2 regions of the Thioalkalivibrio sp. ALMg3 genome follow, and region 2 is predicted to be linked to the other one. Evidence: predicted binding sites of a transcription regulator. Region 2 holds the regulator's gene; the other holds the start of a gene.

Region 1 (14,702 bases), on a different contig from region 2:
CCGCTGGAATTGATCGAGGTGCAATCCGGCAGCTACCTCGGCGAGGATGACATTGTCCGCCTGGAGGACGTGTACGGCCGCGCGTGACCGGGCATCGGGTGGTTCCGGGAATGCTATGATCCGCCCTTTTGGGCGGCGCGCGAACGGGGCGTGGCCTGCGAGCGGGAGTTGGCATGGCCAAAGTGGCATTGATCACCGGGATTACCGGGCAGGACGGGGCCTACCTGGCCGAGTTTTTGCTGGACAAGGGCTACGAGGTGCACGGCATCAAGCGCCGCTCCTCTCTGTTTAATACCGATCGTATCGACCACCTGTATCAGGATCCGCACGAGAGTGATCGCCGGTTCATCCTGCATCACGGGGATCTGACCGATTCGACCTGCCTGATCCGCATCATTCAGCAGGTGCAGCCGGACGAGATCTACAATCTCGCCGCGCAGTCGCATGTCGCGGTCTCGTTTGAGGAGCCGGAGTACACCGCCAACTCCGATGCCCTGGGCACGCTCCGCGTGCTGGAGGCGATCCGCATCCTCGGTATGGAGCAGACCACGCGCTTCTATCAGGCCAGCACCTCGGAGCTCTACGGGAAGGTTCAGGCCACCCCGCAGGACGAGGCCACCCCGTTCTATCCGCGCAGCCCGTATGCGGTGGCCAAGCTGTATGCCTACTGGATCGTGGTGAATTACCGCGAGGCCTACGGGATGTATGCCTGCAACGGCATCCTGTTCAACCACGAATCGCCGGTGCGCGGCGAAACCTTCGTCACCCGCAAGATTACGCGCGCCCTGGCGCGCATCAAGCTGGGGCTGCAGGAACGGCTCTATCTGGGCAACCTGGATGCCAAACGGGACTGGGGACATGCCCGTGACTACGTCGAGATGCAGTGGCTGATGCTGCAGCAGGAAACCCCGGACGACTACGTGATCGCCACCGGCGAACAGCACAGCGTGCGCGACTTCGTGGATGCCGCGGCGCGCGAACTGGGCATGAGTATCGAATGGCGCGGCGAGGGCGTGGACGAACAGGGATTCGACGAAAAGGGCCGCTGCATCGTGTCGGTGGACCCGCGCTATTTTCGTCCCACCGAGGTCGAGACCCTGTTGGGGGATGCCAGCAAGGCCAAGCGCGAGCTGGGCTGGGAGCCGCGCATTCGCTTTGACGAACTGGTGGCCGAGATGGTGCGCGAGGACCTCAGGAGCGCCGAGCGGGACGAGCTGGTGCGCGACCACGGCTACCGGACCCTGAGCCGCCATGAGTAAATCGCAACGCGTCTTCATCGCCGGACACCGGGGGATGGTGGGCAGCGCGGTGTGTCGCCAGCTCGAGGACTGGCCGGGGGTGGAACTGCTGACCCGTAGCCACGCGGAGCTGGACCTGACCGATCAGGCGGCGGTCGAGGCCTTCATGCGCGTGGAACGCCCGGATCAGGTCTATCTGGCGGCGGCGAAGGTCGGGGGTATCCATGCCAACAACACCTATCCGGCCGAGTTCATCCGCGACAACCTCGCGATCCAGACGAACGTGATCCATGGCGCGCACATCGCGGGCGTGCGGCGGCTGCTCTTTCTCGGGTCCAGCTGCATCTATCCGCGCGAGGCGCCGCAGCCGATCCCCGAGGAGGCCCTGCTGTTCGGGCCGCTGGAGCCGACCAACGAGCCCTACGCGATTGCAAAGATCGCCGGCATCAAGCTGTGCGAGAGCTACAACCGGCAGTACGGCACGGATTACCGCTCGGTGATGCCGACCAACCTCTACGGCCCGGGTGACAACTATCACCCGGAGAACAGCCACGTGATTCCCGGGCTCATCCGGCGCTTTCACGAGGCGAAGCGGGCCGGAGCCGGGCATGTGACCGTCTGGGGGAGTGGCACCCCGCGCCGGGAGTTCCTCCACGTGGATGACATGGCGGCGGCCTGTGTGCACGTGATGAACCTCGATCACGTGACCTACGCAGAACACACGCAACCGATGCTGAGCCATATCAACGTCGGCACCGGCGAGGATCTTGCGATCGCCGACCTGGCGCGGCTGGTGGCCCGGGTGGTGGGCTTTTCCGGCGAACTGCGTTTTGACACGTCGCGCCCGGACGGGACGCCGCGCAAACTGCTGGATGTCTCGCGACTCGCGGCGCTGGGATGGAAGGCCCGAATCGAACTTGAAGAGGGGCTCTCCGGGGCCTATGCCGAGTTCCTGGAACGCGGCGGAGATCGGCCGTGACCGAGCCCACCTCGCGTCCGATTCGGGTCAAGTTTCTCTCGACCATGCGCGAGGGTATCTGGCGCCATCAGTTGCCGGACGGCGAGGGGCGCTGGGGGCGCTGCGAGTTCGTTTTCGACCCCGCGGTAACGGACTACGACTGGCTGGTGGTCTACGACGAATTTCCTTCCAACACCGGGCGCAACCGGCACTACAGCGAACAGCTGACCTGTGGGGCCGAGCGCACGCTCCTGGTAACCATGGAGCCGCCGTCCATCAAGTCCTACGGCCGGCGTTTTACCCGGCAGTTCGGGCGCGTGCTGACCTCGCACCCGGAATGGGCCCTCAAGCACCGGCGGCGCATCCATTCCCAGCAGGGGATGCTCTGGTACTACGGTTTCGGCAGTCAGGGCGAGCGGCCGTACAACGAGATGCTCGCGAGGCCGCCGCTGGAGAAGACCCGCGAGATCGCCACCATGTGCTCGGCGAAACGCCAGCGCCACACCTTGCACCGGCGGCGCTATGACTTCACCTGGGCGCTGAAGGCCGAGCTGCCGGAACTGGAGATCTTCGGCAAGGGGGTGCAGCCGCTGGATGACAAGGCCGAGTGCCTGGACGCGTACCGGTACCACCTGGCGGTGGAGAATTACGTGGGCGCGCACCACTGGACCGAGAAGCTGGCGGACGCCTTTCTCGGCGCGACGCTCCCGTTTTACTACGGTGCGCCCAATGCGGCGGACTATTTTCCGCCGGAAAGCTTCATCGCGATTGATATCGATGACGTTGAGGGGACGGCGGAACGCATTCGCCACGCCATCCGCGACAACGAATACGAGCAGCGCCTGCCACACATCCTCGAGGCCCGGCGCCGGGTACTGGAGGAGTACAACGAGTTCGCCGTGGTCTCGCGGATTATCGAGGCCGCACACGACACCGAGCCGGCTGGTCCCACGGGGCAGTGGATCCATTCTCGTCGCGCCCTGCGGCGCCGCGATCCGCTGGCCGCTCTGGAAGGAGCCTGGGAGAAGGTCAGCCAGCGCATCGGCCACCTCGCCGGACGTACCTGAACTGGCCGCTTTGCGGTTCAGCCGAAGTCGCGGGAGTGGGTGGCGAGTTCGCCGAGCCAGGTGCTGCGGTCGATCAGGCGCTGCACGATCAGGTGGCCGACGCCCTCGCTGTACTGCCACTCGCCGTGGGCCTCCAGCAGGCGGCCGTGCAGGGCCTCGGCGCGAAAGCGTTCCACCCGGTCCGGCCAGACGATCAGGTTCAACGTACCGGTCTCGTCCTCCAGGGTCAGGAATACTGTGCCGTTGGCCGAGCCGGGGCGCTGGCGGGTGATCACGAGGCCGGCGTAGCGGGCCCGGCTGTAGCCGGGCTGTTCGAGTAGCCGGGCGGCGGTGGATAACCGGTGCTGTTCCAGGAACGGGCGCATCAGCGCCAGTGGGTGCGGGCCCAGGCTCAGGCCCTGGGTGGCGTAGTCCTGCACCAGGTCGTCCACCGCATCCGGGCGGGGCAGCAACGGGGTCACGTCGGCCTCGCGCACGGTCTCGCCCGGTCCCTCGGCGAACAGCGGCAGGGGCTCCTCCACCGCCTCGGTGGCCCAGCGTGCCTGGTGGCGATTGCCGGCCAGGCCCTTGAGCGCGTCGGCGCGGGCCAGGCGATTGGCCTGGGCGCGGGTGAGGGCGGCGCGGGCCACCAGGTCCGGCACGTCCGCGAAGGCTCGCTCAACGCGGGCGGTGACCACGCGCTCGGCGACGTCGCGGGCCAGCCCGCCGACGCGGTTCAGGCCCAGGCGCAGGGCCAGCGCATCGCTCCCGGCCAGCGGTTCCACCGTGCACTCCCAGTCACTGCAGCGCACGTCCACCGGGCGGACCTCCACGCCGTGGCGGCGGGCGTCGGCGACGATCTGCGCCGGGGCGTAGAAGCCCATCGGCTGGCTGTTCAGCAGCGCGCAGGCAAAGATCGCCGGTTCGTGGCACTTGAGCCAGGACGAGACATAGGTGATCAGCGCAAAGCTGGCCGAGTGCGACTCGGGGAATCCGTATTCGCCGAAGCCGAGGATCTGCTTGTACAGCTGCTCGGCGAATCTCTCCGGATAGCCGCGTTCGCGCATGCCGTCCATCAGGCGCTCGCGGTAACGCGCGAGCTGGCCGGTGCGGCGCCAGGCACCGATCGCACGGCGCAGCCCGTCCGCCTCGCCGGCGGAGAAGCTGGCCGCAACCATCGCCAGCTCGATCACCTGCTCCTGGAAGATCGGCACGCCCAGCGTGCGTCCGAGCACGCGTTTCACCTCTGCATTCGGATAGCGCACCCGCTCCGGGTGGGCGCGGCGCTTGAGATACGGGTGCACCATCTCGCCCTGGATCGGGCCGGGGCGCACGATGGCGATCTCGATCACCAGGTCGTAGAAGTTCGCGGGCTTCAGGCGCGGCAGCATGCTCATCTGCGCGCGCGACTCGATCTGGAACACGCCCAGGGTGTCGGCCTTCTGCAGCATGCGATAGACCGCCGGATCCTCGGCGGGAATGTCGGCCAGGCCCCAGTCGCGGCCCCGGTGATGCGCCATCAGCTCCAGCGCGCGGCGCACGCAGGAAAGCATCCCCAGCGCCAGCACGTCGATCTTCAGCAGGCCCACCGCGTCCAGATCGTCCTTGTCCCACTGGATCACCGAACGTTCCGGCATGGCCGCGTTCTCGATGGGGACCAGCTCGTCCAGCCGGCCGTCGGCGATCACGAAGCCGCCGGTGTGCTGCGACAGGTGGCGCGGGAAGCCGAGCAGCTCGGCGGTCAGCGTCTGCCACTGCCGGGCCAGGGCGCCGTCCGGGTCCAGCCCGACCTCGCGCAGGCGCTCGGCGGGGATGCCGTCGTCCCACCAGGCGAGGTTGGCGGTCAGCGCATCCAGCCGCGCGCGCGAGATGCCCAGCGCCCGGCCGACGTCGCGCAGGGCGCTGCGGCGGCGATAGCGGATCACCGTGCAGGCCAGTGCGGCGCGCTCGCGGCCGTAGCGCCGGTAGATGTACTGGATCACCTCCTCGCGGCGTTCGTGCTCGAAGTCGACGTCGATGTCCGGCGGCTCGCCGCGCTCGGCGGAGATGAAGCGCTCGAACAGCATGCTGGAGCGCGAGGGATCCACTGCGGTGATGCCAAGTGCGTAGCACACAGCCGAGTTGGCGGCCGAGCCGCGCCCCTGGCACAGGATCCCGCGGCCGCGGGCAAAGCACACGATGTCGTACACGGTCAGGAAGTACGGCTCGTAGCCCAGCTCGCGGATGATGCCCAGTTCGCGTTCGATCTGTTCGCGCACCGGGGCCGGGATGCCATCGGGCCAGCGCTTGAGCGCGCCCTTGAGGGTCTCCTCGCGCAGGTAGGCGGACGGGGTCATGGTCTTCGGCAACGGGTCGGTGGGGTAGCGGTAGGTGACCGCGTCCAGCGAGAAGTCGCAGTCCCGCGCGATGGCCACACTGGCCTCAAGCCAGGCGGCGGGATACAGCGTGGCCAGTTCGGCCCGCGGGCGCAGGCAGCGTTCCCCATTGGGGAAGCGTTCCTGCGCCGCCTCCGCGACCGTCGAACGCAGGCGCAGGGCGGTCAGCACGTCCTGTAGTGCTCGCCGGCCGCGCCGGTGCATGTGCACGTCGCCGCAGGCGACGAGCGGGAGTCCAGTGGCGGTTCCCAGCGTCCGGGCGCGGGTCGTCAGGGTGGCATCTTCGGGGGTACGCAACTGGCTCACGGCCAGGTGGCCCTGACCTGGGGCGGCCCATCCGGACAGCCAGTGGGCCGCTTCGGCGAGCGACGCCCCTGGGCTGTCGGCCTCGACCCGCAGCAGGCTGTGCCAGCCGGTGCGGCTCTCGGCGGGCAGGGCATCCAGGTCGGCGCGCGTCAGGTGGTAGTGTCCCTTGTCCGCCGCGCCGCGGGCCCGAGTGATCAATCGACACAGGGCGGAATACCCCGTGGGATTGCGCACCAGAAGCGTCAGGGTGGGGCCATCGGCCAGCCGGAAGGTCGCCCCCAGGATCAGGTGTAACCCACATTCCTTTGCTGCCGAGTGTGCTCGTACTACACCAGCCAGCGAGGCGATATCGGTCAGCGCCAGCGCGCGATAGCCCAGTGCCTGCGCCTGCTCGACCAGTTCCTCCGGGTGCGAAGCCCCGCGCAGGAACGAGAAGTTGCTGAGCGTCGTCAGTTCGGCATAGGCCGGGGGGGCGCCGGCATGCTTGCGGGTGGGGGGATGGGCTGCGGATTCCATATACTGTCGATATATACAGTATATGGAATCCGTCCCACAATGACCGGGGGGATCGCCAACCCATTACGCTTCAACGCGGTGCCGGGATAACAGGCCACCTGACGAACCTTCGCCGGTTTTTGTAACCGGCTGTGTACACTGAGCCAAAATCCTCATGTATTCGCTGCGTGCCTGGAGACCCCATGCGCTACGTCCTGCTCCCGGTGGTGCTGATTGCCCTGATCTTTGCGCTGGGGAATGTGGTGCTGTTCAATGCGTTGCCGAAACCGGACCGGCTGAAAGAGCCGCTGGCGCTGGAGTACGGGACTTCGTCGGAGCAGTTCCGGCGGGACATGGGCCTGCTCCTGCAGCAGCCGATCATGAGCGGCAACCGCATTGACCTGTTACAGGACGGCGAGGCCATCTACGCGGCCAAGATCGAGGCGATCGAAAACGCCGAGCATTCGGTCACCTTCGAGGTGTACGAGTACTGGGGCGAGCAGGCGGCGATTTTCTCCGAGGTCCTGGCGCGTGCGGCGGAACGCGGGGTTCGGGTGCATGCCATGCTGGATTTCCTTGGTTCGCGCGATGCTGACCCGGAGATGTTCGAGCGCATGGAAGAGGCCGGGGTGGAGCTGGTGCGCTGGCGCGAGCCGTCCTGGTACCAGTTGTCGCGCTTCAATCACCGCACGCACCGCAAGCTATTGGTGGTGGACGGTCATACCGGTTTCATCGGGGGAGCCAACGTGGCCGATCCCTGGGTTGACGGTGACGACCGCGATGGCTATCGCGACAATCACTTCCGCATCCAGGGCCCGGTGGTCGGCAATCTGCAGGCGGTGTTCCTGGAGACCTGGCTGGACGCCACGGGGCGGATGCCCACCGGCGAGGCGTATTTCCCCGAGCTGTCCGAAATGGGGGATCGCGACGCCCAGATGGTTAACAGTGCCCCGCGCGAGGGGCGTCACCGGGTGCGCCTGATGTTTCTGCATGCCATCGCCGCGGCGGAAGAGCACATCACGATCGGTACGGCCTATTTCTATCCCGATCCGCGGTTCCTGGAGGTACTGGAGGAGGCGGCCGACCGGGGCGTCCGTATTCGCGTGCTCGTCCCGGGCGACAGCATGAACTTCGGTTTCTTCCGTCATGCATCGGTCAATCGCTGGCGGCCGATGCTCGAATCCGGGGTGGAACTGTACGAGTATCATCCGCGCATGTACCACTCCAAGCTGATGGCGATCGACGACCGCTGGGCCAGTATCGGCTCCGCGAATCTGCACAACCGGTCGTTTCGTCTGAACGACGAGGCCAACCTGAACATCTGGGACGAAGGCTTCGCCCGCGAGATCCGCGAACTGATCGAGGTGGACAAGGCCGATGCCGAGCGCCTGACCATCGAGGACTGGGAGAACCGGCCGCTGCGGCGACGCCTGGCGGGGTGGATCACGCACCTGATTGGTCCCTATCTTTGATGCACCCATTCCGACCCCCACGGCAGGAGCACGCCATGACATCCCCCACGGCCGGCCAGACCCCTTCGTTCGACATCGGGGTCATTCATCTGCCCGAGGGCGGGGCGATTGGCATGACTCGTTGCCCCGGCAAGCGGCCGGATGGAACGAGTTGCGCGGCGCAGGACGTGCAGGCGGATCTGGCGGCGCTGTGGGACTGGGGTGCGAACGTGCTCGTGACCCTGAATCAGGGGTCCGAGCTAACTGATCTGGGTGTTCCGGATCTCGGGAAGACCGTTCGGGCGGCGGGGATGCGCTGGCTGCATCTCCCGATCGGCGACATGGCCGCTCCCGATCGGCCCTGGGAAGAGGGTTGGCAGGATGTCGGGCCGCAGGTCCACCAGCGGTTGCGGGCCGGCGAGCGCGTGGTGTTCCACTGCGGGGGCGGTCAGGGCCGTGCGGGCACCATTGCTGCCCTGACCCTCATCGAACGCGGGCTTGCGCCGGAGGCGGCCATCCGGGAGGTCCGGTCGGCCCGTCCCGGCGCGATCGAAAGCCCCGACCAGGAACGCTACCTGCGCAGCTTGCCGCGCACGGACTGAGGTGCGTTTCAGGAGTGGTTCAACGGCCGCGCGACGATAAAGGCATCCGCGAGCGTATCCCCTTCCTGTGCCTCGAGGGCGGCCATCGCGGCTGCGCGCGCGTCGAACAGGCCGATGCGAACCCGGTAGCGTTCGGAGGCCGGCTCGGGTCCGTCCACGACCTCCAGGCGGCTGGCAAGCCCGCGGGCCTTCAGGATCCGGTCCAGCTTCCGGGCGTTTTCCAGTTCGGTGAATACGCCGGCCTGGATGGAATACAGCTCCTCGGGTGCGGAGGCGGCTTCGCTCCGCTCATGCTGGCGTTCCGGCGTGGGTTCCGCCAGCGACGGCTCCTGGCTTTTCCGCTCAATGCGGCCGGAATGGCGAGCCGGCGAGAAGAGTGGCAATGCGGTGTCATCGCCGGCGCGGGTCGACAAGGGTGCCGGGGTATCCAGCCAAGACGCGCGGGCGCGTCCGGATTCCGGCGCCGAGCCCGTGTTCTCGGTTGCCGGCGATTCGGGCTCGGCGACAAGCGGTCCGGGGGCCCCGATCGCGGCGCCCGAAAAGACACCCAGAACGAATAGCAGGACCGTGGCCAGCGGGGTGCCCAGCACCAGGAGGAACAGTTGGCGTCGGGTAAGGAACAGATTGATCATCTTATGACCCTCCTTGGCAATCTTTGCCTTTTCGTCATCGAGGGGCGGGACCTCCGTCGGGCGACGGAAAAATGACGTTTCCGCCCTCTTGTAGCGATATGCAAACAAGATGCCAGTTATGGGTCGGGCCGGGAGGCGAGAGGTTCGTGGAAGACTGTCTGCTTGGGTGCGATGATGCGCGCAGGGCCTGGCGAGGGTTCGTACGGCCCTTGTCCCTGCCGCGCTGCCCTACCGGTCCTTGGCGAGAAGCCTGATGCGAAGTGCGATCTACGATCTCCTGATCCTGCGACTGACCGCCCGCTGGTATGCGGAGGCCCTGGAGCGGATGCCAGATGGCGCGCGAGTGCTGGATGTGGGCATCGGCACGGCGGGGGCATTGCTGGCCAATGCCGAGCGGGCGCGGCACAAGCAGTTGCACCTGACCGGGATCGACATCGATGGCGACTACGTCCGGCGGGCGCGGCGCCGGTTGCAGGAATCAACCCTGGCCGACTGCGCCGCGGTATTTCGGGAATCCGTGTACGACCACGCGGGTGGTCCCTACGACGTGGTGTACTTTTCCGCGAGCTTCATGCTGCTGCCCGATCCGGAACAGGCCCTGCGCCACTGCAAGGGGCTGCTCGCGCCAGGCGGCCGGTTCCTGTTCACGCAGACCATCCAGCGCCACCCGGCGCGCTGGGTCGAGATCCTCAAGCCCCTGCTGCTGCGGATCACGACCATCGATTTCGGGCACGTGACCTACGAGGCGGATCTCCGCGCCCAGCTCGCGGCCGCGGATCTGGTGGTGGAGGAATGGAGCGTGCTGGCCACCCATGGGTCGCGTGCTTCCTGCCTCGTGGTGGCGTGTCCGGCGAGCGAGGGCGCCGGATCAGGCAATGGGCTTGCGCGCCAGGATCATGTAGTTGACGCTCATGGATCGTGACAGCCACATCCGGCGGTTGAGCGGATTGACCCTGACCCCCGTCTGCGTCATGGGCTCCAGGCCGTCCCGTGCCAGTAGGTCCCGCGTTTCCCGGGGCGTGACGAATCGCTTCCACTGATGGGTGCCTCGGGGCAGGATGCGGAAGAGGTACTCGGCCCCGACAATGGCGACCACGAACGAGACCGGATTGCGGTTGATCGTGGCCACGAAGGTGTGACCGCCGCGGCGGAGCATGCGATTGACGCTCCCCATGAACGCCGGCAGGTCCGCGACGTGTTCGACCACCTCCATGTTGAGGATCACATCGAAGTCTTCTCCGCGCTCCGCGAGGGCCTCCGCCGTGTTGACCTCGTACTGGATATCGAGGCCTTGCTCGTCGGCGTGATGCCGGGCCGCGGCGATGTTGCGGTCCACCACGTCCACGCCCAGCACGTCCGCACCGAGGCGGGCCATGGCCTCGCTCAACAGGCCTCCGCCGCAGCCGATGTCCAGCATGCGCAGGCCGGCCAGGGGGCGGTCGGCTTCCGGGTCCCGTCCGAGCGAGTGGCAGAGCTGATCCCGGATGTAGTCGGTGCGCAGGCGATTCAGCACGTGCAGGGGCCAGAGTCTGCCATCCGGTTGCCACCACATCTCGGCCAGGGCGCGGTAGCGCTCCACCTCGTTCGGATCGACGGTTCGGTCGCGTTCCACATCCGGAGAATTCATTGGCTGCGCGGCTCACCATGTATGTGAAGGTTACTTTCGGACCACGCGATCCCGTTTTTGATCGCACCCGGCCAGGATCGATGCGATGGTGGCCCTTCGTCAGAAGCGGGCCGAGGTAGATCGAATGGGGCAGACGATCATCGGGGTGGACCTGTCCGGTCCCGGGAGTGCCGCGCATACCTCCGTCGCCGTGTTCCGTGAACAGGGTGGGGCGCTCGATCTGTTGGAGCTGGTGGCGGGGGCCAATGACCAGGCGATCCTCGACCGTGTACCCGCGGGCGCGATTGTGGGGCTGGATGCGCCCTTGTCGTATTCGCCCATCGGAGGCAGCCGCACATCCGACCAGTCCCTGCGACGCGTGGCGGTCGAACACGGATTGCCGGCCGGAACCGTCATGGCACCTTCCGCACCGCGCATGGCCTACCTGACGCTGCGGGGCGTGGCGGTCAGCCGCATGCTCCGCAGCGAGCGCCCGGACGCCCGGGTGGTGGAGGTACACCCCACCGTGGCGATGGTCCTGAGGGACGCCTCGGTGGCGACATTGAAGGCCATGAAGCATGATTCAGAGGCGCGCCGCGAGCTGCTGGTCTGGCTGGAGGGTCAGGGGCTCCACGGGGTGTGCGATCTCGATCAGGTCAGCGATCACTCGGTGGCCGCCTGTGCCGCGGCCGTGGCGGCCTGGTGGTGGAGCCAGGGCAGCCCCGCCTGGATCCACCCGGCCGAGCCGCCGCTGCATCCGTTCGACTTCGCCTGCTGACGGGCTGCTTCGATCAGAGGTGACGGCGCATCTGCCCGACCAGTACGGCCTGGATGCGGAGTCGGTCCGGGGCGACGAAGAGGGGCGCATAGGTCCGAGTCTCCGCGTGCAGCAGGACGACATTCGGGGGCTGCTCGATACGCTTGAGGGTGGCTTCTTCGCCATTGATCAGGACCACGAGGATCTCGCCGTTGCGGGCATGGTTGCGCGATTCGATCACCACCCAGTCGGGTTCTACCCCATTTCTGCGGACGGTTTGGAAAGGGCTGAAAACTTCAGATCCTGAACGGCGATGCGGCGCCGCATCCTTGGATTGTGGAACCGCTCAATGTAGCCAAACAGATCGTCGCGTACCACGAGTCGGGGCATGCCCTTCTGGCGTATTTGTTACCCAAGGCTGATGCTCTCGAAAAGGCGACCGTGATCCCGCGCGGGCACGCCCTTGCGGTAACGGCGCAGGTGCCCGAGGAGGAGCGCTACAATTTCGGCGAGTCCTACTTGCGCGACAAGATCGCGGTGATGTTCGGGCGGGCGTCTGGCCGAATCTCTGGTATTCAACGAGGCTCGCGCTCGGGAGACACTGGAAAAACACCGCGAAGCATTCGAAACCCTTGCCCAGGCCCTGGCGGAACAGGAAACCCTGGAGGTGGAAGCAATCCGCGAGATCCTGAAGGATCAGGCGATGGAAGGGCAGGCGTGACGCTCTTCCGCCGCGGGCTTGACTACACCCGTCATGAAAACCCCTGCATGGAGGAAGCACCATGAGCCTTGCCGACAAGCATGTCGCCATCCTCGCAGAAGATAATTACCAGGAGCTGGAGCTGCACTATCCACGGCTGCGCATGCTGGAAGCCGGGATGCGGGTTTCCGTTGTGGGCGCCGGCAAGCCGGAATACGCCAGCGCCAAGGGCTATACGGTGAAGGCGGACGTCAGTGCCGTCGGGGTCGATGCGAACGACCTTGATGCGCTGATCATCCCGGGCGGCATGGCACCCGACAAGATGCGGAGGCATCGGGCAATGGTCGATCTGGTGTGCGCCGTGGACCAGCGTGGCGGGCTGGTGGCCTGGATCTGTCACGGTGGCTGGATGGCCGTATCGGCCAACATACTGGCCGGGCGGCGGGTGACCTCGTTCCATTCGATCCGTGACGATATGGTCAACGCAGGTGCCGACTGGTTCGACGAGGAAGTCGTGCAGGATGGCAACCTGATCAGTAGCCGCACGCCGGATGACTTGCCTGCATTTTGTCGGGTGTTGCTCGAAAAACTGGGCTGATTCCCCCGCACATACAGCAGAGGGCTTTAGTTCGAGCCAGCAGGCCCTAGTCCCGGACCAATGCTTCCGCTAACGGATGTATTGGGGCGTGTTCAGGGCGCAGCTTTATATGCTGCGGATCCTTGGTTCGCAGCGGACCCATGCAATTCACGAAGAACAAGGATACGGACGAGATGAGTGATCGCGAACAATACGTCGAGAAGATGAAAGCAAAAATTGACGAATGGAACCACGACCTGGGAAAGCTGGAGGCGAAGGCCAAGCAGGCGGATGCGGATCTGCGCGCCAAGTACGAAGAGCAAATCCAGGAACTGCGTAAACGGCGCGACGAGGCCGAGGAACGGCTACGCCAGGTGCGCGAGGCGAGCGAGGATTCGTGGAAGGAGTTGCGGGAAGGAATGGAGTCCGCCTGGGATGACATGGCAAAGGCACTTCGAAACGCTTCGGATCGCTTCCGGTAAGAACGAGGCCTGGCGAAATGGAAACGGTCGCGCGAGCCGCGTCGCCGCCCCGATCGCCTTTTCTTGCTCCCCGGCCCAGTGCCTGGCATTGCCAGAGGCATGGCCGCGAGTCCGTCCCGGGGGGCGGTGCGTCCCCGGTGGAGGAAGGTCGCTTCGGTGGGTTCAGCCCAGCGTGGTGTGGCCCGCGCCTGCTGGTTCGCGAATAACCGCCATACTCGTGGGCGACCGCCCTCGGCGTGGTGTTTCCGAGTGTGGAACGGGTCCGCACCGCAGTAAGCGGTGTCTGGTGCGGATCAGAAAGAAGACAGCCCGGTTGCCTCCATCATCCGGTAGCGCCAGTAGCGCAGCCGGGAGTCGTCGGCATATTCCTGGTAGGGGAGGCTGTGAACCCGGTCCGGCTCGTTGTGCCAGCGGGTATCGAAGAATTGGGCGGCATCGGCGATAACCGGAGTCCCGGCCTCGGCCTGAATCTGCACGTTGGTCTCCAGGTTGAAATTGTCCAGGTTGCGCCGGGTGAAGTTCGCGGAGCCCGCAAGCAGCGTGGCATCTCCATCGCGAGGACGATGCAGGAGCATCTTCGCGTGGCACTGCTCGCCCTGGGTATTGCACCAGCGCACCGAGACGCCCCCGGCGTTCAGTTCCAGCGCCGCTTGCCGGTTGGGTAGTCCCTGCTTTTTCCGGCCGAATGCATCACGGTTCGGATCGAGAAGCACCCGCAGGTCGACGCCGCGCTGCTGCGCGGCCAGAAGGGCCTTCACGATGGCCCGGTGCGAGAGGTAAAACATCCACAGGTCCAGCTGGTCCCCGGGATCCGAGGCGTCAATCATCTCCAGGGCGGCGTCGCGGATCCGTGACTCGGTCAGGACTCGGATCCCGACGGGCGAATCGACGGCTCCGTTCGCTTCCACGCGATCCGGAAGGGCCGTTCGGGTTCCATTCGAGAACTCTGCGACCGCGCGCTCGGTGTGCAGCAGGTCGATGGCCGCGGCGCCCCGGAAACGCACGGCGATGTTGTCGTGCCGGCTGCTGGCGTCATGCGGATTCCCCGAGGTCACCAGTCCGGTCCAGCCGTCCGGCCCATCCGTGACCAGCGTCTTGCGGTGGTTCGCCTTGAAGTTTAGAAGCGCAAGGTACGTGCGCAGGGTGACGGGTGTATCGCCCACCGGGTTCGGGAGCCAACCACCATGCGAACTGTTGCCGAACCACTGACAACAGATGCGCCAGGTGGCCGACCACAGGGGGTTGGGATCGCGCAGGGCCCGCAGATCCGTTTCGATCACGGGGATCCCCTGCGCCTCCAGCCGGGAGAGCAGGGGCTGCTTGATGCCGCCGTAGAGGGTGTTGAAGGGATCGGTGATCAGCAGCGCCTCGACCCCGGGGCGTTGTGCGTGCCACTCCGCCAGTCCGAGGACGAACTCGCTTGAGAGTGGACGATGCGCAGCCTCGGACGTCGCCGCAAACTGGTTCACCAGAAAGA
Region 2 (14,702 bases):
CCACGGCCATGCGATCCACCTGTTCGAACGCGACTGCTCGGTGCAGCGCCGCCACCAGAAGCTGGTGGAGATCGCCCCCTCGCCACAGCTGGACGAGGCGCAGCGCCAGTATCTGGGCGAGTTGGCGGTGCGCGCCGCGCTCGCCGTCGGCTACCAGAACGCCGGCACCGTCGAGTTCCTGATGGACGCAGATGATTCGTTCTATTTCATGGAAATGAACACACGACTTCAGGTAGAACATCCAGTTACTGAGATGATCACCGGGGTCGACATCGTGCAGGAACAGCTGCGCATCGCCGCCGGCGAGCCGCTGCGCTACGAACAGTCGCAGATCACCCGCCGCGGCTATGCGATGGAGTTCCGCATCAACGCGGAAGACCCGAAGAACGACTTCCTGCCGAGTTTCGGCCGCATCACCCGCTACTTCGCCCCGGGCGGCCCGGGCGTGCGCACCGACGGGGCCATCTACACCGGCTACACCATCCCGCCGCATTACGACTCGATGTGCGCCAAGCTGATCTGCTGGGCCCTGGAGTGGGACGACCTGCTGGCCCGCGCCAATCGTGCCCTGCGGGACATGGGCGTGTTCGGGGTCAAGACCACCATCCCGTTCCACCTGGCCATCGTTGACCACCCGACCTTCCGCAGCGGGCACTTCGATACCGGGTTTGTCGCGGCCCACCCGGAGCTGACGCACTTCCCCGGCAAGCGCTCGGACCGCCAGCTGGCGGTGGCCGTTGCCGCAGCCCTCGCCGCCCACCACGGGTTATAACCCCGGCCACCGGACTGACCATGGATCGAGTTCACATCACCGATGTCACCCTGCGCGACGGCCACCAGAGCCTGATCGCCACGCGCATGCGCACCGAGGACATGCTGCCAATCTGCGAGCAGATGGACGCCATCGGCTTTCACTCGCTGGAGGCCTGGGGCGGTGCCACCTTTGATGCCTGCGTGCGGTTTCTCAAGGAGGACCCCTGGGAGCGGCTGCACCAGCTGCGGGCCGCGCTGCCGAACACCCCCCTGCAGATGCTGCTGCGCGGACAGAACCTGCTCGGCTATCGCCACTACGCCGACGACGTGGTGCGCGCCTTTGTCGAGCGCTCGGTCGCCGGTGGCATCGACATCATCCGCATCTTCGACGCGATGAACGACGCGCGAAACCTGCGCACCGCGATCGAGGCCACCCGCGAAGCCGGCGGCCATGCCCAGGGCACGCTCTGCTACACCACCGGACCGGTGCATTCGGCCGCCGAATTCGTCGCCCTGGGCCGCGAGCTGGTCGCGATGGGCGCGCAGAGCATCGCGATCAAGGACATGGCCGGGCTACTCACCCCCAGCGCCACCCGCGAGCTGGTCACCGAGCTGGTGGATGCCCTGGACGTGCCGATCCACCTGCACGCCCACGCCACATCGGGGCTGTCCGAGCTGTGCCACTGGCAGGCCATCGAGGCCGGCTGCCGGCATATCGAGACCGCGATCTCGGCATTCGCCGGGGGCACCAGCCACCCGCCAACGGAGAGCCTGGTCGCCGCCCTCGCCGGCACCGAGCACGACACGGGCCTGGATCTGGTCGCGCTGCAGAAGATCGGGCTGTACTTCCACGAGGTGCGCAAGAAGTACCAGCGCTTCGAGAGTGAGTACACCGGCGTCGACACCCGGGTGCAGATCAACCAGGTGCCCGGCGGGATGATCTCCAACCTGGCGAACCAGCTGCGTGACCAGAACGCGCTGGATCACTTTGATGCGGTGCTGGAAGAGATCCCCCGGGTCCGCGAGGACCTGGGCTACCCGCCGCTGGTCACCCCCACCTCGCAGATCGTCGGCACCCAGGCGGTGATGAACGTCCTCGCCGGGGAGCGCTACAAGACCATCACCAACGAGGTGAAGCAATACCTGACCGGGCACTACGGCCGGGCGCCCGGCCCGATCAACAGCGTCGTGCGGCAACAGGCCATCGGCAATGCCGATGTCATCGATTGCCGCCCGGCCGACCTGCTGAAGCCGGAGATGGCTACCCTGACTGACGAGATCGGAGACCTCGCCCGGGGCCCGGAGGATGTCCTGACCTTCGCCCTGTTCCCCGAGGTAGGACGGCAATTCCTGGAGCAGCGCCGCGACGGCACGCTCAGCCCGGAACCGCTCAACCTGCCGGAGAACACCCAGGCCGGCTGCCCGGCCCCGGTGGAGTTCAACGTCACCTTCCACGGCGAGACCTACCACATCCAGGTCAATGGCTCCGGCCATCACCGGGAGGACACCCGCCCGATGTACGTGACGGTCGACGGGATGCCGGAAGAGGTTCAGATCGAGACCCTGGACAGCATCGAGACCGCCGGCAACGGCGGCGCCGAACGCAGCCGCGGGGGCAGCGGAGGCAAGAAGTCGCGCCGTGCGACCCGGCCGGGCGACGTCACCACCTCCATGCCCGGCACCATCATCGACGTGCTGGTGGCCGAGGGCGACCAGGTCGAGGCCGGGCAACCGGTGCTGGTACTGGAGGCGATGAAGATGGAATCCGAGATCGCTGCACCCGTGTCCGGCACGGTCACCGCAGTGAACATCACCAAGGGGGCCGCCGCCAATCCGGACGACGCCCTGATCGAGATCGACGGCGACGATGGCTGATACCGCACGAAGACTGGTCCTCGCCTCCACCTCGCGCTATCGCGCCGAACTGCTGGAGCGGCTGCATCTGCCATTCGAGACCGCGCGCCCGGCGGTGGACGAGACCCCGCTGGCGCATGAATTGCCCGAGGCGATGGTGGCACGCCTGGCCGAGGCCAAGGCCCGGGCGGTCGCCGATGTCTATCCCGACCATCTGGTCATCGGCTCCGACCAGAACGCCAGCCACGCCGGGCAGGTCCTCGGCAAGCCCGGCGACAGCGTCCACGCCGAGGCGCAACTCGCGGCGCTGTCCGGGAAAACGGTTACGTTCCACACCGGCCTGTGCCTTCTGGACACGGCCACCGGGAAGGTGCGGACAGGCCAGGTCCCGTTCACCGTGACCTTCCGCGAGCTGAGCGCCGAGGAGATCCGGCGCTACGTTGCACTGGACCAGCCGCTGGACTGTGCCGGCAGCTTCAAGTCCGAGGGGCTGGGCATCAGCCTGTTCGCGCGCATGAGCGGCGACGACCCGACCGCGCTGGTGGGGCTACCACTGATCACCCTCGGAACCTGGTTGCGCGAAGCAGGGGTGGCCGTCCCGCCCGCAGCGGCCTGAACACCGGCCCGACAACGCCCAAGAACGGGCGCGCGCACGGCGTTGCGGCTCCCTTGTGCAGGATGACTGCACGGCAGTCACCGCGCCTTGTTCGCACGCAAAAGCGACTCGAGCGCGTACATTAATCAGTGTTTCCCTAGCCCCAGTCGTTCCGCGGCTTGTGCGCCAGGACCTGCACCACCGCGCCGCGCCCGGTGTGGAAACGCCCCTCGATCACGTCGCGTTCGCGTTCCACGGCCTCTTCGAACTCCAGCCCTTCCAGTTCCTCGGTCAGCGCCTCCCGCGTCATCATCAACTCCGCAGTGGGCGGACCTCCCGTGCCCCATTCGAGTTGCGCCGGCGTATAGGCCTCGAGGATGAACACCCCGCCCGGGCGCAGGCCCGCGACCACCTCGGCGTGAAGGCGGCGCCGAACGTCCGGTGGCAAATGGCAAAAAATCGATACGATCAGATCCCAGGAGTCCGGCTCGATCGCGTAATCGGCGAGATCCGCCACCAGGGTCTCGATCTGTACCTCCCGGTCCTCGGCCAGGCGCTGGGCCTTCTGCAGGCCGACCGCGGAGCTGTCCACCGCCAGCACGTCGAAACCCTGCTGCGCCAGGAACACCGCGTTGCGGCCCTCCCCCTCGGCCAGGCACAGGGCCCGCCCGCGCGGCACGTTGGCCACTGCCGCGCGCAGAAAATCATTCGGTTCAGTGCCGTAGACGTAGTCGTCCTCGGCGTAACGTTCATCCCACATCCCTGCTCTCCTTCCGTTCCCGGGAATCTGTCCATTCGCGCCGTCTTCCAGGCACTCCTGACGTGGCGCGTGCTTGCGCTCGCGCGATTGCCGGAACCCCGGCTTTACCCTACTCTTGCGCGTCCCCAAGGACTCCAACGATCTTCGACACCATGAGCGAAACCCCCACGCTGCGCGCACGCCTGGAACACTTTATCGAGGCCCGGCTGACCCAGCGCTTCATCATTGGCCTGATCCTGCTGAACGCCCTGACCCTGGGGCTCGAGACCTCGGACACCGTAATGGGCTGGATGGGCCCGGTGATCCTGAGTGCGGACGCCATCATCCTGTCGATCTTCACCGCCGAAGTGCTGGCCAAGCTGTTCGTCTACCGCCTGCGGTTCTGGCGCAACCCGTGGAACGTGTTTGATTTCTTCGTGGTGGGGATCGCACTGATCCCGGCCTCGGGGCCATTTTCGGTGCTGCGCGTGCTGCGTCTGTTGCGCCTGGTCTCCATGGTGCCGAAGCTGCGCTTCATCGTGGAGGCGCTGCTGCGGGCGATCCCCGGCATCATCTCCATCATGGGATTGCTGGTGCTGATCTTCTACGTGTTCGCGATCATCGCTACCGGCCTGTTTGGTGAATCCTTCCCGCAGAAGTTCGGCACGCTCGGCGCCACCATGTACAGCCTGTTCCAGGTGATGACGCTGGAGGGCTGGTCCGAGGACATCGCCCGCCCGGTGATGGACATCTACCCCTGGGCCTGGGCGTTCTTCGTGCCCTTCATCCTGATCGCCACCTTCACCGTGCTGAACCTGTTCATCGCCATCATCGTGGACGCCATGCAGCGCATGCACGACCGCTCGATGGAGATCGAGCAGCAGATGATCCATGACAGCGTGCACGAAGAGAACCAGGCCCTGCACGCGGAGATCCACGAGATACAGCAGGAAACCCTCAAGCTCCAGGAACGCCTGACCCGCATGCAGACCATGCTGGAGAAGCGCGTGCGGTGATCCGGCGCGAAACCTCCCGTCCGTTGTGATGCGAACGGGAGGTTTCGTGTGCAAGCACCCTCCCACAGGGGCCAGGAAAGGCCCCGCGGGCCCGGCGAGATCAGGCGCTGACGGCGGCTGACTCCACGGCGCGCTCGCCCAGGCGGCGGCCCGTGGCGTTGAGCACGGCCTGCAGGGTGGCGGCCGTGGTGTCCTCGCCCAGGGCGACGCCCACGGAGCGTTCGCCATCGACCTGCACATCCACGGCGGCCATGGCGCGCGCCTCGGTGCCGGACTCCATCGCGTGCTCGTCGAAATGGGTGACCTTCACCTGCACGCCACGCTCGGCCTCCATGGCGGAGGTCAGCGCCGCAACCGCGCCGTGGCCCTCGCCCCGCAGGCGGGATTCACGCCCGGGCGGTCCCATGGTCGCATCCAGCCGCACCACAGGACCGTCCTTCTCGATCTCGTAACGCACCAGATCCCAGCCGGTAACCGGCGTCAGGTAATGCTTTTCGAACAGCTCGTGGATGCGCTTCGAGGAGACCTCGATCTGCGAGGTCTCGGCATCCTTCTGCACGATGCGGGCGAACTCGATCGCCAGCCAGCGCGGCAATTCGATGCCGTAGTCGCGCTCCAGCACATGCGTGACCCCACCCTTGCCGGACTGGCTGTTGATACGCACGACCTCCTCGTAACGCCGGCCCAGATCGCTCGGGTCGATCGGCAGGTAGGGCACGTTCCAGTGGCCGCCCCTCTCCTTGTAATGCGCCAGGCCCTTGCGGATCGCGTCCTGGTGACTGCCGGAAAAAGCGGTGTAGACCAGCTCGCCCGCCCACGGGTGGCGCGGGTTGATGGGCATGTCGGTGCACTCCTTGTACACGTCCATCAGCCGCTCCATGTCGGACAGGTCAATGGTCGGGTCAATGCCCTGCGAGTACAGGTTCATGCCGACGGTGACCAGATCCATGTTGCCGGTGCGCTCGCCATTGCCGAACAGCGTGCCCTCCAGGCGATCGGCCCCGGCCAGCAGGCCCAGCTCGGCCGCGGCCACACCGGTGCCCCGGTCGTTGTGCGTATGCAGCGACACGCAGAAATGCTCGCGGTACTGCACGTGGTCGCAGAACCACTCGACCTGGTCGGCAAAGACGTTCGGCGTGGCGGACTCGACCGTGGCCGGCAGGTTGATCACGACCTTCTGGCCCTGGTCCGGGCGCCAGATCGCATTCACCGCATCGACCACCTCGACCGCGAAGTCCAGCTCGGTGGTGGAGAAGCTCTCCGGCGAGTACTGGAAGATCCAGTCGGTCTGGGGGTACTTCGCCGCGTAATCCCGCACCCAGCGTGCACCGTTCTCGGCAATGCCGCGCACGCCGTCGCGATCCATGCGGAAGACCTGCTCGCGCTGCGCCGGGTTGGTGGAGTTGTACACGTGCACCACCGCGCGCGGGGCGCCCTCCAGCGCCGCGAAGGTCTTCTGGATCAAGTCCTCGCGCGCCTGGGTCAGCACCTGGATGTACACGCCCTCGGGGATGCGGTCTTCATCGATCAGGCGGCGGGTAAAGTCGTAGTCGATCTGCGAGGCGGCCGGGAAGCCGATCTCGATCTCGGTCAGACCGATTTCCACCAGCACCTCGAAGAAGCGCATCTTCTGTTCCACGCTCATCGGGTGCACCAGCGCCTGGTTGCCGTCACGCAGATCCACCGCGCAGAAACGCGGGGCGGCCGTGGTGCGCTGGGCCGGCCAGCGCCGATCGGACTTGTCGATCGGCGGGAACGGGGCGTACTTGGTGTGATCGAAGGCCATCGTGTTCGTCTCCTGTAAGGGGCGCGGCCTCGCCGTGTGGTCGGGTGCCGCGCTCCGGATTTCTATCTGTGCATTATCCTAACGCATTGTCCCCGGCATAACCTTGCGTTTTTCCCTAAGAACGCAATAGTTGCGCACTATCCTTGCGCAATAAAGCCACTCTAGAGCAATATTCAACCATGAAACCCGAACCACACCGACTCGACCGCTATGACCGCCGCATCCTCGAGATCCTGCAGGAGGATGCGAGCCTGTCCAATCAGGCCCTGGCCGATCGCGTGGGGCTCAGCCCCTCCCCCTGCCTGCGTCGGGTGCGTGCGCTGGAACAGGCCGGCGTCCTGTTGAGCCGCGTAGCCCTGCTGGATCGGCGCAGCCTGGGGTTGGAGCTGACCGCCCTGATCCATATCGGCATGGACCGCCACACCCCGGAGCGCTTCGCCCACTTCGAGGAGACCGTGGCGAGCTACCCCGAGGTCCAGCACTGCTACCTGATCACCGGCCAGTCGGCGGACTACATGCTGCAGGTGGTCGTCCCCGACATGGATGCCTACCAGGAATTCCTGCTGCGCCGCATCACCCGACTGGAGGGCGTGGACAGCGTCCATTCCAGCTTCGTGCTGCGCCGCGTGGTCGACCGCACCGCCCTGCCACTGGACTACACCCCCACCTGAATACCACCTCAAGACCCAGGGCGGATTGACCACGAAGGCACGAAGAAAGGCAAGGGCCGGCAGGATGTGATGAGCGGAGCGAATCGCATCGTGTAGCCATCCCAAGGGTGGCGAGGTTCCCGGATCGATGCGTTTCGCTTCGCTCAACAGCATCCTACGCCCGGGCCGCGACACCCCCTTGGGTTTTCTCCGTAATCCTCTGTGGCGCAACCGCCCTTGACCTTCTTCGGGCGCTTCGTGGTGGAACAAACCGGCTTCGATGAACCTTCTTTGGCTTTCTCCGTGCGCTCTATCGTGCAGTCGCCCTTGCCCTCCAGCGAACCACCCCTGTACTGTATATATAGACAGTAACTGGAGGGTGCCCCGTGTCGCTCACTGCACGCCAGCAAGCCATCTTCGACTACATCGCCGAGACCATCGCCACCCAGGGCACGGCACCGACCCGCAGCGAGATCGCACGGGCCTTCGGCTTCCGCTCGCCCTACGCGGCCGAGTGCCATCTGAAAGCCCTGGAGAAGAAAGGCGCGATCGAACTGCTGGGCGGCACCTCCCGCGGCATACGCCTGCCGGGTGCCGTCCGTGGCACACCGGCCGAACTCCCTCTGGTCGGGCGCGTCGCCGCCGGCTCGCCGATCCTCGCCACCGAGCATATCGAGCGCCACTACCGGGTCGACGACGCCCTGTTCCGCGCCCGCCCGGACTATCTCCTGCGCGTACACGGCGAGAGCATGCGCGACGCCGGCATCCTCGACGGCGACCTGCTGGCCGTGCGCCAGACCCCGGAGGCCCGGCCCGGCCAGATCGTGGTCGCCCGCATCGACGACGAAGTCACCGTCAAGCGCTTCGCGCAGGACGGCCCGAAGGTACGCCTGCTCCCGGAGAACCCCGACTTCGCCCCCATCGAGATCGACCTCGAGCGCCAGGACCTGGCCATTGAGGGAATCGGCGTGGGCGTGCTGCGCGATCTCGACCCGCAGGCCTAGGGAAACACTGACTCATGTACACACTCGCGTTGGAACCCCAGGTTTTCCGAGACAAGGCGCGTCGTGCAGCGGGTAGTGGTTCTACCCGTAAGCGGCGCAACGCAGGATCGGGAAACCTGGTGGGGTGCCAACCCCGCAAGCTATTGAAAGACGGGGCTCGGCCGCTTTTGCGCGCGCACGGCGTTGCGGCTCCCTTGTGCAGAATGACTGCACGGCAGTCACCGCGCCTTGTTCGCACGCAAAAGCGACTCGAGCGCGAGCGTGTACATGAATCAGTGTTTCCCTAAGCCATGAGCGCGCTGGATACCCTGCTCGACCACCCGGCGCTCTGGCGCGGGCGCAGTGCTGCCCCGGCCACGGATGCCCCGGTCTGGCCCAGTGGCCATACGGAACTGGACCGGGCCCTGGGCGGCGGCTGGCCGCGCGGCCAGCTGATCGAACTGCTGGGGGCCCCGTTCGGCTGTGGCGAGACCCGGCTGCTGGTCCCCATGCTGGCCGCCTGCGGCCGCGACGGCTACTGGATCGCGGTGATCGCGCCCCCGGCCACGCCCTGGCTGCCGGGCTGGCAGACCCTCGGAATCCCGCCGGAGCGGGTCCTGCTGATCCACACCGAGCACGACCGCGACACCCTGTGGGCCGGCGAGCAGTGCCTGCGCGACCCGGCGTTCGGCGTCCTGCTCGCCTGGCTGCGCGGCCCCGTGGAGACGGCCCTGCTGCGCCGGTTGCGTCTGGCTGCCAGCGAGAGCCGGGCCTGCGCGATCCTGTACCGGCCACCAAACGCCGCGGCACAGCCTTCGCCGGCCCACCAGCGCCTGCGCTGGCAGCCCGCGGCCTCCGGCCTGGAACTGCACTGCCTGAAGGGGGCCGGCCACTGGGCCCGCTCCGGCCACCCCCTGCAGGTTCCCGAACCACCGGAGGCCTGAGATGGGCCAGCCTGCCCGTCCCTCGCGTGCGGCCACACACCCGGAGCCGGTCCGACAACAACTGAGCCTGCTTCCGGCCGCAGCCCTGCCCGCCCCCGCACCCCGGCCACCGGAGACGCAGACCGCCACCCGCGACGCCCGGCCGCGGCAGGAACACTGGATGGCAATCGACCTGCCACACCTTGCACTGGATGCGCTGGCCCGGACGGAGCCGGACCCCGGGCGGCTGCAGCGCCCTCTGCTGGTGGTGGAATCCGACCCTGCCCCCCGGGTGCACGCCGCCAACCGCGCCGCCCGCCAGGCGGGTGCCCGCCCCGGCATGGCGCTGGGGGATGCCCTGGCGGTGCTGGATACCCCGGAACTGGTCGAGCATGCCCCGGACACCCTGCAGGCCCAACTGGAGATGCTGGCCGGCGTACTGCTGCGGTTCTCCGATCACGTGCACCCGGAGCCGGAGGCACAGCGCATCCTGGTGGAGGTCGGGCGCAGCCGCCGCCTGTTCGGCGGCATCGAGGCCCTGCGCGACCAGGCGCGGGACACCCTGACCGAACTGGGCTTCCATCCCCGTATCGGACTGGCCCGCAGCCCCGCCGCCGCGCGCCTGCTGGCCCGCCTGCGCAACCCCGCGATCGCGGAAGACCCCGAGGCCCTGCGCCGCATCCTGTCCCCGGTTCCGCTGGAGGCCCTGCCACTGGCCGCCGCGACCCGCGAGGGCCTGCGCGCCGTGGGCCTGCGCCAATTGGGCGATCTGCTGCGCCTGTCGCGCCCCGAACTGGCCCGACGCCACGGACCGGAGTTGCTGGACCTGCTGGACCGACTGCTGGCGCGGCGCGCGGAGACCCTGCCCCGCTTTGCGCCACCCCCGGTGCTGGATCTGTCCCTGCGACTGGAGCACGAGATCCACGCCACGGCGACCCTGGCCTTCCCGCTCAAGCGGCTGCTGCGCCAGGCCGAGGCGCAGTTGCGCGGCCTGAACCGCAGCCTGCAGGGGATGACACTGGAACTGGCCCACCGCGAGGCGTATACCCGCATCTCACTGGAGCGCGGGCAGCCGGGCATTCGCACCGACGAGTGGCTGCCCCTGTGGCAGACCCGACTGGATCGCGAGACCCTGCCGGCGGCGGTGATCGGCCTGCGCCTGCAGGCACCCCGCTTGCTGGACCCACCGGCCCGGGGCGACAGTCTGCTCGCCGCAGACCCGGCGAGCAGACCACCGGCCGATCAGCTACCCGCCGTGCTGGCTCGCCTGCGCGCCCGGCTGGGCGAGCAGGCCGTCGCCCGTCTGATCAACCGCCGCACACCGAGACCGGAAGATGCCCAGCGGCCGCGACACGATCTCGCCACCACTCCGGCCCCCACCGCTTCAACCCCGGGCCAACGGGCCTGCGGAACTGCCCTCTGGCTACAGGGCCCCGAGCCCGCCGCGCCCCCCGACCAGCCCCAATGGCTGGGACGACTGGAAGACGGCTGGTGGGATCACGGCCAGGACGCGCGCCGCGACTACGCTTGCAGCCGCGACCGTCAGGGCCGCCGGCTCTGGCTGTACCGCTGCCTGCGCAGCGGCCAGTGGTATCGCCAGGGTTACTGGGGCTGAGGGGGGACCCCGCGTCAGCGGTGGTATTCGCCCGCGCGCTCCGGCTGGTACTCGACCTCCTCGATGCGCACGTGCATCTGCCCCCCGCCCGGGCGCGGCCACTCGATCTCGTCGCCCTCGGACAGGCCCAGCAGCGCACTGCCCACCGGCGCCAGGATCGACAGCGTGCCGCCACTCTCGTCCACATCACGTGGGTACACCAGTGTCATCGAAAACTCGTCGCCGGACTCGATCACCCGGAACCGGACCTTCGAGTTCATCGTCACCACCGAACCCGGAACCTCGTGCGAATCCACGACATCCGCGCGATCCAGTTCGGACTCGAGATCGGCCTTGCCGGGGAAACTGCCATCCGGAAGCGACTCCAGCAGCTTGTCCAGGCGCTCCATGTCCGTGGTGGAGACAATGATCTTCGGCTTGTTCACTTTCTTACTCCAGAATGCAGAACGCGCCTCCGGGGAGACGCGCCAGGCAAATAATATTCAGGGAATTTCCGGAAACCGGGAAACTTACTCGGGAGACTAGCCAAGACCCGGCAAAAAAGCTATAGCGCCCATCACCGTGCTCGTAAGCGGGAGCCGCACATAGGGAGACGCTGATTAATTCGCACGTCCGCGCTCGATCGATTTTGCTCGCTGACAAGGCGCGGTGAGCGAAGTGTAGCCGAGCTACATAAGCAAGCCGCAACGCGGTCAGCGGGCCCATTTTCGTCAACAACGGGCGGCCGAGCCCTCAAGGGGTTGGCGCCCCATTTTCCCCGATCCTGCGTTGCGGCGTTTGACCGTAGAGTGACTACGGCGCTGCGCACCGCGCCTTGTCTCGGAAAAAACGGGGCACCAACGCGGACGTGCGAATTAATCAGCGTCTCCCTGGCCTTTGCCTTGCGCCCTCACCGAGGCCAGGTCTCCCGCCACGCCGCGTAGCCCCCGCGCAGCACATGCGCATTGATACCCATCGTGCGCAGGCTGTCGGCCACGAGCTGGGACCGGCCGCGACCGCCACAGAACACCACGACGGGCTGGTCCGCATCCGCCATATGAGACTCGATACCGGCCTCTAGCTTGGGCCGCGGGATGTTGATCGCACCCGCGATCGTCCCCGCGGCCGCCTCCTCGGGCTGGCGCACATCCACCAGCAAAAACGGTTTCTCTTGCTCGAGCCAGCGCGCCACCTCCCCTGGTTCCAGATGCGGCAGGCTTTGTTCCAGCTCGCGAATACGCTTCTCGAAAAGACTCACAGGAGAACTCCGTTGGCTGCGTGAACCGCAAGTTTAGCGCGCGCCCGGGTCACAACGACGGACGTACCAGCAGCGGGACCACCCGAAGGGTGAACAGGACCAGCCCGACCAGCGCCGCCACCGCGCCCACCGTCGTCAACATCGCAACGCCCAGGATCCAGCCGAGCCCCATGCCCAGCACGGCCAGATGCACCAGGACCTGCGGCGTCCAGGCCCACAGCCAGCCACCGGCGATCGGGTGTCCGGTAAAGCGCGGCAGCATATGCTCGCCAAGCCCCATGATCAGCAACAGAAGAAAACCCAGGGTAAAGCCATGCAGCGCGGCCGGACGCGCCGCACCCTCGAGGAAGAACCCGCCCAGTGGCAACGCGGCACCCGCGATCAGCAGCCAGACCATCGCGCCCAGCACCGAGGCCCGGCTGGAGGCCGACAGCCCCAGCCCGACGTGCCGAGCAGCCTTCTGTGTGCGCTCCGGGGCCGCCCCCACCAACTCGGTCGCGGCCGTCCGATCCAGCAGCCCGATGTGCTTGAGCTCGCCATCGACCACCACGGCGGGGATCGACCGGATGCGCAGCCGGGTCGCCAGTTCGCGCCCCTCCGGCTGGCCCATGTCCACCACCGCGAAGTCGATCTGTTTATTCTCCGACACCTCGCGCCAGATGCGCTCGGCATCGTGGCAGGAGGCGCACCACTCGGATACCAGCAGTTCCACTTTCATGATCCCGCCCTTAGTCCGCGCAGCGCATGCAGTGGATCTCGTAGCGATCGACCCATTGCTTCAGACCGGCAATCGCCTCGGCCCCGGTATGTAGCCGCTCGAGCGCCTTTTCCGGATCGTCCGGGCGCATGACCACGACCCAGGCATCGGTATAGGGGGCCACGTTCACCAGCCCCGGATCGGCCTCCACGGCCGGATTGATGCGCTCGATGGTGCCGTCGAATGGCGTAGGGATGCCCCCCGCCCACTTGCCGGACTCCAGCCGCGCCACCGGCTTGCCCGCGGCGCGGTGCGAACCCGGCTTGCGAAAGCGGAAGTACTGCACCCGCCCCGCCATGGTCTGGGCGGGATCGGTAATCCCGAGGGTAAAGGTGCCGTCGTCCTCCGGACGGACCCAGACATAATCCAGGTCGTAGAACAGGTCGTCCGGCAGCTCGCAGCCGTTGTATTCCGTATGACTCATTACGCCCCCTTCGGACCATAGTGACGCACGGTGAGTGCAATGTTCAGCGCGAACAGGATCATCGCCCCCCAGGCCATCGCCCCGCCAACCGCGACGGTCGGGTTATGAAAGACCAGCCAGCCCGCGATCATCACCAGGAGCCCGAGATTGGCCAGCAGGAACTGCACATGGCCCAGGCGCTCGGAGAACAGCGAACGTCCGGAAAAGCGCGGCAACACATGCAGACCCACGCCATAGATCATCATGGTCACGAACCCCAGCAGCATCAGGTGGCCATGGATGCGCGGCACATTGCCGGGGATCAGGCCGGGATGGGCCAGCCAGAGGATGCCGAGCAGCCCGCCCAGCAGGGCATAGGCGAGGGCCGCGAGGATGAACATCCGGTTCCGAGGGTGCATCAAAAGCTCCAGGCCAGGTTTCGCACAGCATACTTTAAGCTATATTCAATTTACATTGATCGAGATCAAGACGGGGCGCGAGCGCTTCGGCGAAAGTCGCCTGCTTGTTGACCACTCTGCGAAGGTCCGATACCCCATGCACGCGCAACTCCACGAAAGTGTTCCCGGATTCCAGCAGCCCATCGAGTTGCTGCGGGCGTGCCATCGCCGAATCCTCAACTCTCTGGACATCCTCGAGCGCCTGCCCGCCCATTTGGCCGACAAAGGCGCCGACGAAGAGGCCCGAGGCGCCGCGCAACGGGTCCTGAACTACTTTCACGAGGCAGCGCCCAACCACCACGCGGACGAGGACCAGGACCTGTTCCCCGTGCTGCGCCAGCACTGTGGCCACCCCGAGAGTCATCCACAACTGTGCGAATGGCTGGACCGCCTGACCGCCGAACATGACGAGATCGAGGCCGGCTGGGATCGACTGGAGCCGGCCCTGCAACGCATCGCCGCGGGCCAGCCGGCGGACCTCGACGGGGCCGACGCCTGGATACGCCAATACCGCATCCACCTCGATCTGGAAGAGCGCGCCGTACTCCCCTTTGCCGAGCACCTGCTAAGCCCGGAAGACCGCCGCGCCATCGGTGCCGCCATGGCCGCACGCCGGGGCATCGCGAGCGCAGACCGTGGCTGATTTCGTACTCGACCTCCGCGGCCTGGCCGAGCATGCCCACACCCGCGCGTACTACACCCTGCGCGAACTGCGCAGCGGTCAGGTCTTCGAGGTCTGGCTGGATCAGGAACCGAAGATGCTGATGGACGCGGTCAGCCTGCAGCTGCGTCAGGCCATCCACTGGCGGGTGCTCGAAGACGGCCCGCCCTTATGGAAGCTCGTGGTACAACGCCGCGAGGACGTCGCCCCGGTGGACCTGGTCGACCTGCTGGAACGCGATCACCTGCGCATCGACCGCCTGTTCGCCAGCG

What was found. The regulator LexA, encoded in region 2, represses DNA repair genes until DNA is damaged. The targets are predictions, from matches to a motif close to TACTGTNNATATNNACAGTA.
Region 1: the regulator LexA is predicted to act here: its motif matches at 6,441-6,460, upstream of F622_RS0102350 (error-prone DNA polymerase).

Annotation. Positions count from the first base shown of each region.
Region 1 covers NZ_KB906220.1:37,700-52,401, forward strand. The annotation lists gene F622_RS0102330 (mannose-1-phosphate guanylyltransferase/mannose-6-phosphate isomerase) at 1-87, shown strand, start outside; gene gmd (GDP-mannose 4,6-dehydratase) at 174-1,259, shown strand; gene F622_RS0102340 (GDP-L-fucose synthase) at 1,252-2,217, shown strand; gene F622_RS0102345 (glycosyltransferase family 10 domain-containing protein) at 2,214-3,263, shown strand; gene F622_RS0102350 (error-prone DNA polymerase) at 3,281-6,439, opposite strand; gene F622_RS0102355 (phosphatidylserine/phosphatidylglycerophosphate/cardiolipin synthase family protein) at 6,622-7,890, shown strand; gene F622_RS0102360 (cyclin-dependent kinase inhibitor 3 family protein) at 7,926-8,471, shown strand; gene F622_RS0102365 (SPOR domain-containing protein) at 8,480-9,103, opposite strand; gene F622_RS0102370 (bifunctional 2-polyprenyl-6-hydroxyphenol methylase/3-demethylubiquinol 3-O-methyltransferase UbiG) at 9,357-10,025, shown strand; gene ubiG (bifunctional 2-polyprenyl-6-hydroxyphenol methylase/3-demethylubiquinol 3-O-methyltransferase UbiG) at 9,972-10,730, opposite strand; gene F622_RS0102380 (DUF429 domain-containing protein) at 10,816-11,487, shown strand; gene F622_RS0102385 (LexA family transcriptional regulator) at 11,501-11,707, opposite strand; partial or broken gene F622_RS13620 (hypothetical protein) at 11,824-12,187, shown strand; gene F622_RS0102390 (type 1 glutamine amidotransferase domain-containing protein) at 12,249-12,764, shown strand; gene F622_RS0102395 (hypothetical protein) at 12,905-13,225, shown strand; gene F622_RS0102400 (phospholipase D-like domain-containing protein) at 13,519-14,702, opposite strand, start outside.
Region 2 covers NZ_KB906225.1:90,186-104,887, reverse strand. The annotation lists gene F622_RS0108715 (acetyl-CoA carboxylase biotin carboxylase subunit) at 1-772, shown strand, start outside; gene oadA (sodium-extruding oxaloacetate decarboxylase subunit alpha) at 793-2,628, shown strand; gene F622_RS0108705 (nucleoside triphosphate pyrophosphatase) at 2,621-3,223, shown strand; gene F622_RS0108700 (bifunctional 2-polyprenyl-6-hydroxyphenol methylase/3-demethylubiquinol 3-O-methyltransferase UbiG) at 3,360-3,962, opposite strand; gene F622_RS0108695 (ion transporter) at 4,115-4,957, shown strand; gene F622_RS0108690 (2-isopropylmalate synthase) at 5,058-6,743, opposite strand; gene F622_RS0108685 (Lrp/AsnC family transcriptional regulator) at 6,923-7,414, shown strand; gene lexA (transcriptional repressor LexA) at 7,780-8,397, shown strand; gene imuA (translesion DNA synthesis-associated protein ImuA) at 8,688-9,320, shown strand; gene F622_RS0108670 (DNA polymerase Y family protein) at 9,481-10,914, shown strand; gene rnk (nucleoside diphosphate kinase regulator) at 10,929-11,339, opposite strand; gene F622_RS0108660 (rhodanese-like domain-containing protein) at 11,804-12,151, opposite strand; gene F622_RS0108655 (thioredoxin family protein) at 12,201-12,869, opposite strand; gene F622_RS0108650 (glycine cleavage system protein H) at 12,880-13,332, opposite strand; gene F622_RS0108645 (hypothetical protein) at 13,332-13,730, opposite strand; gene F622_RS0108640 (hemerythrin domain-containing protein) at 13,786-14,412, shown strand; gene F622_RS0108635 (hemerythrin domain-containing protein) at 14,405-14,702, shown strand, end outside.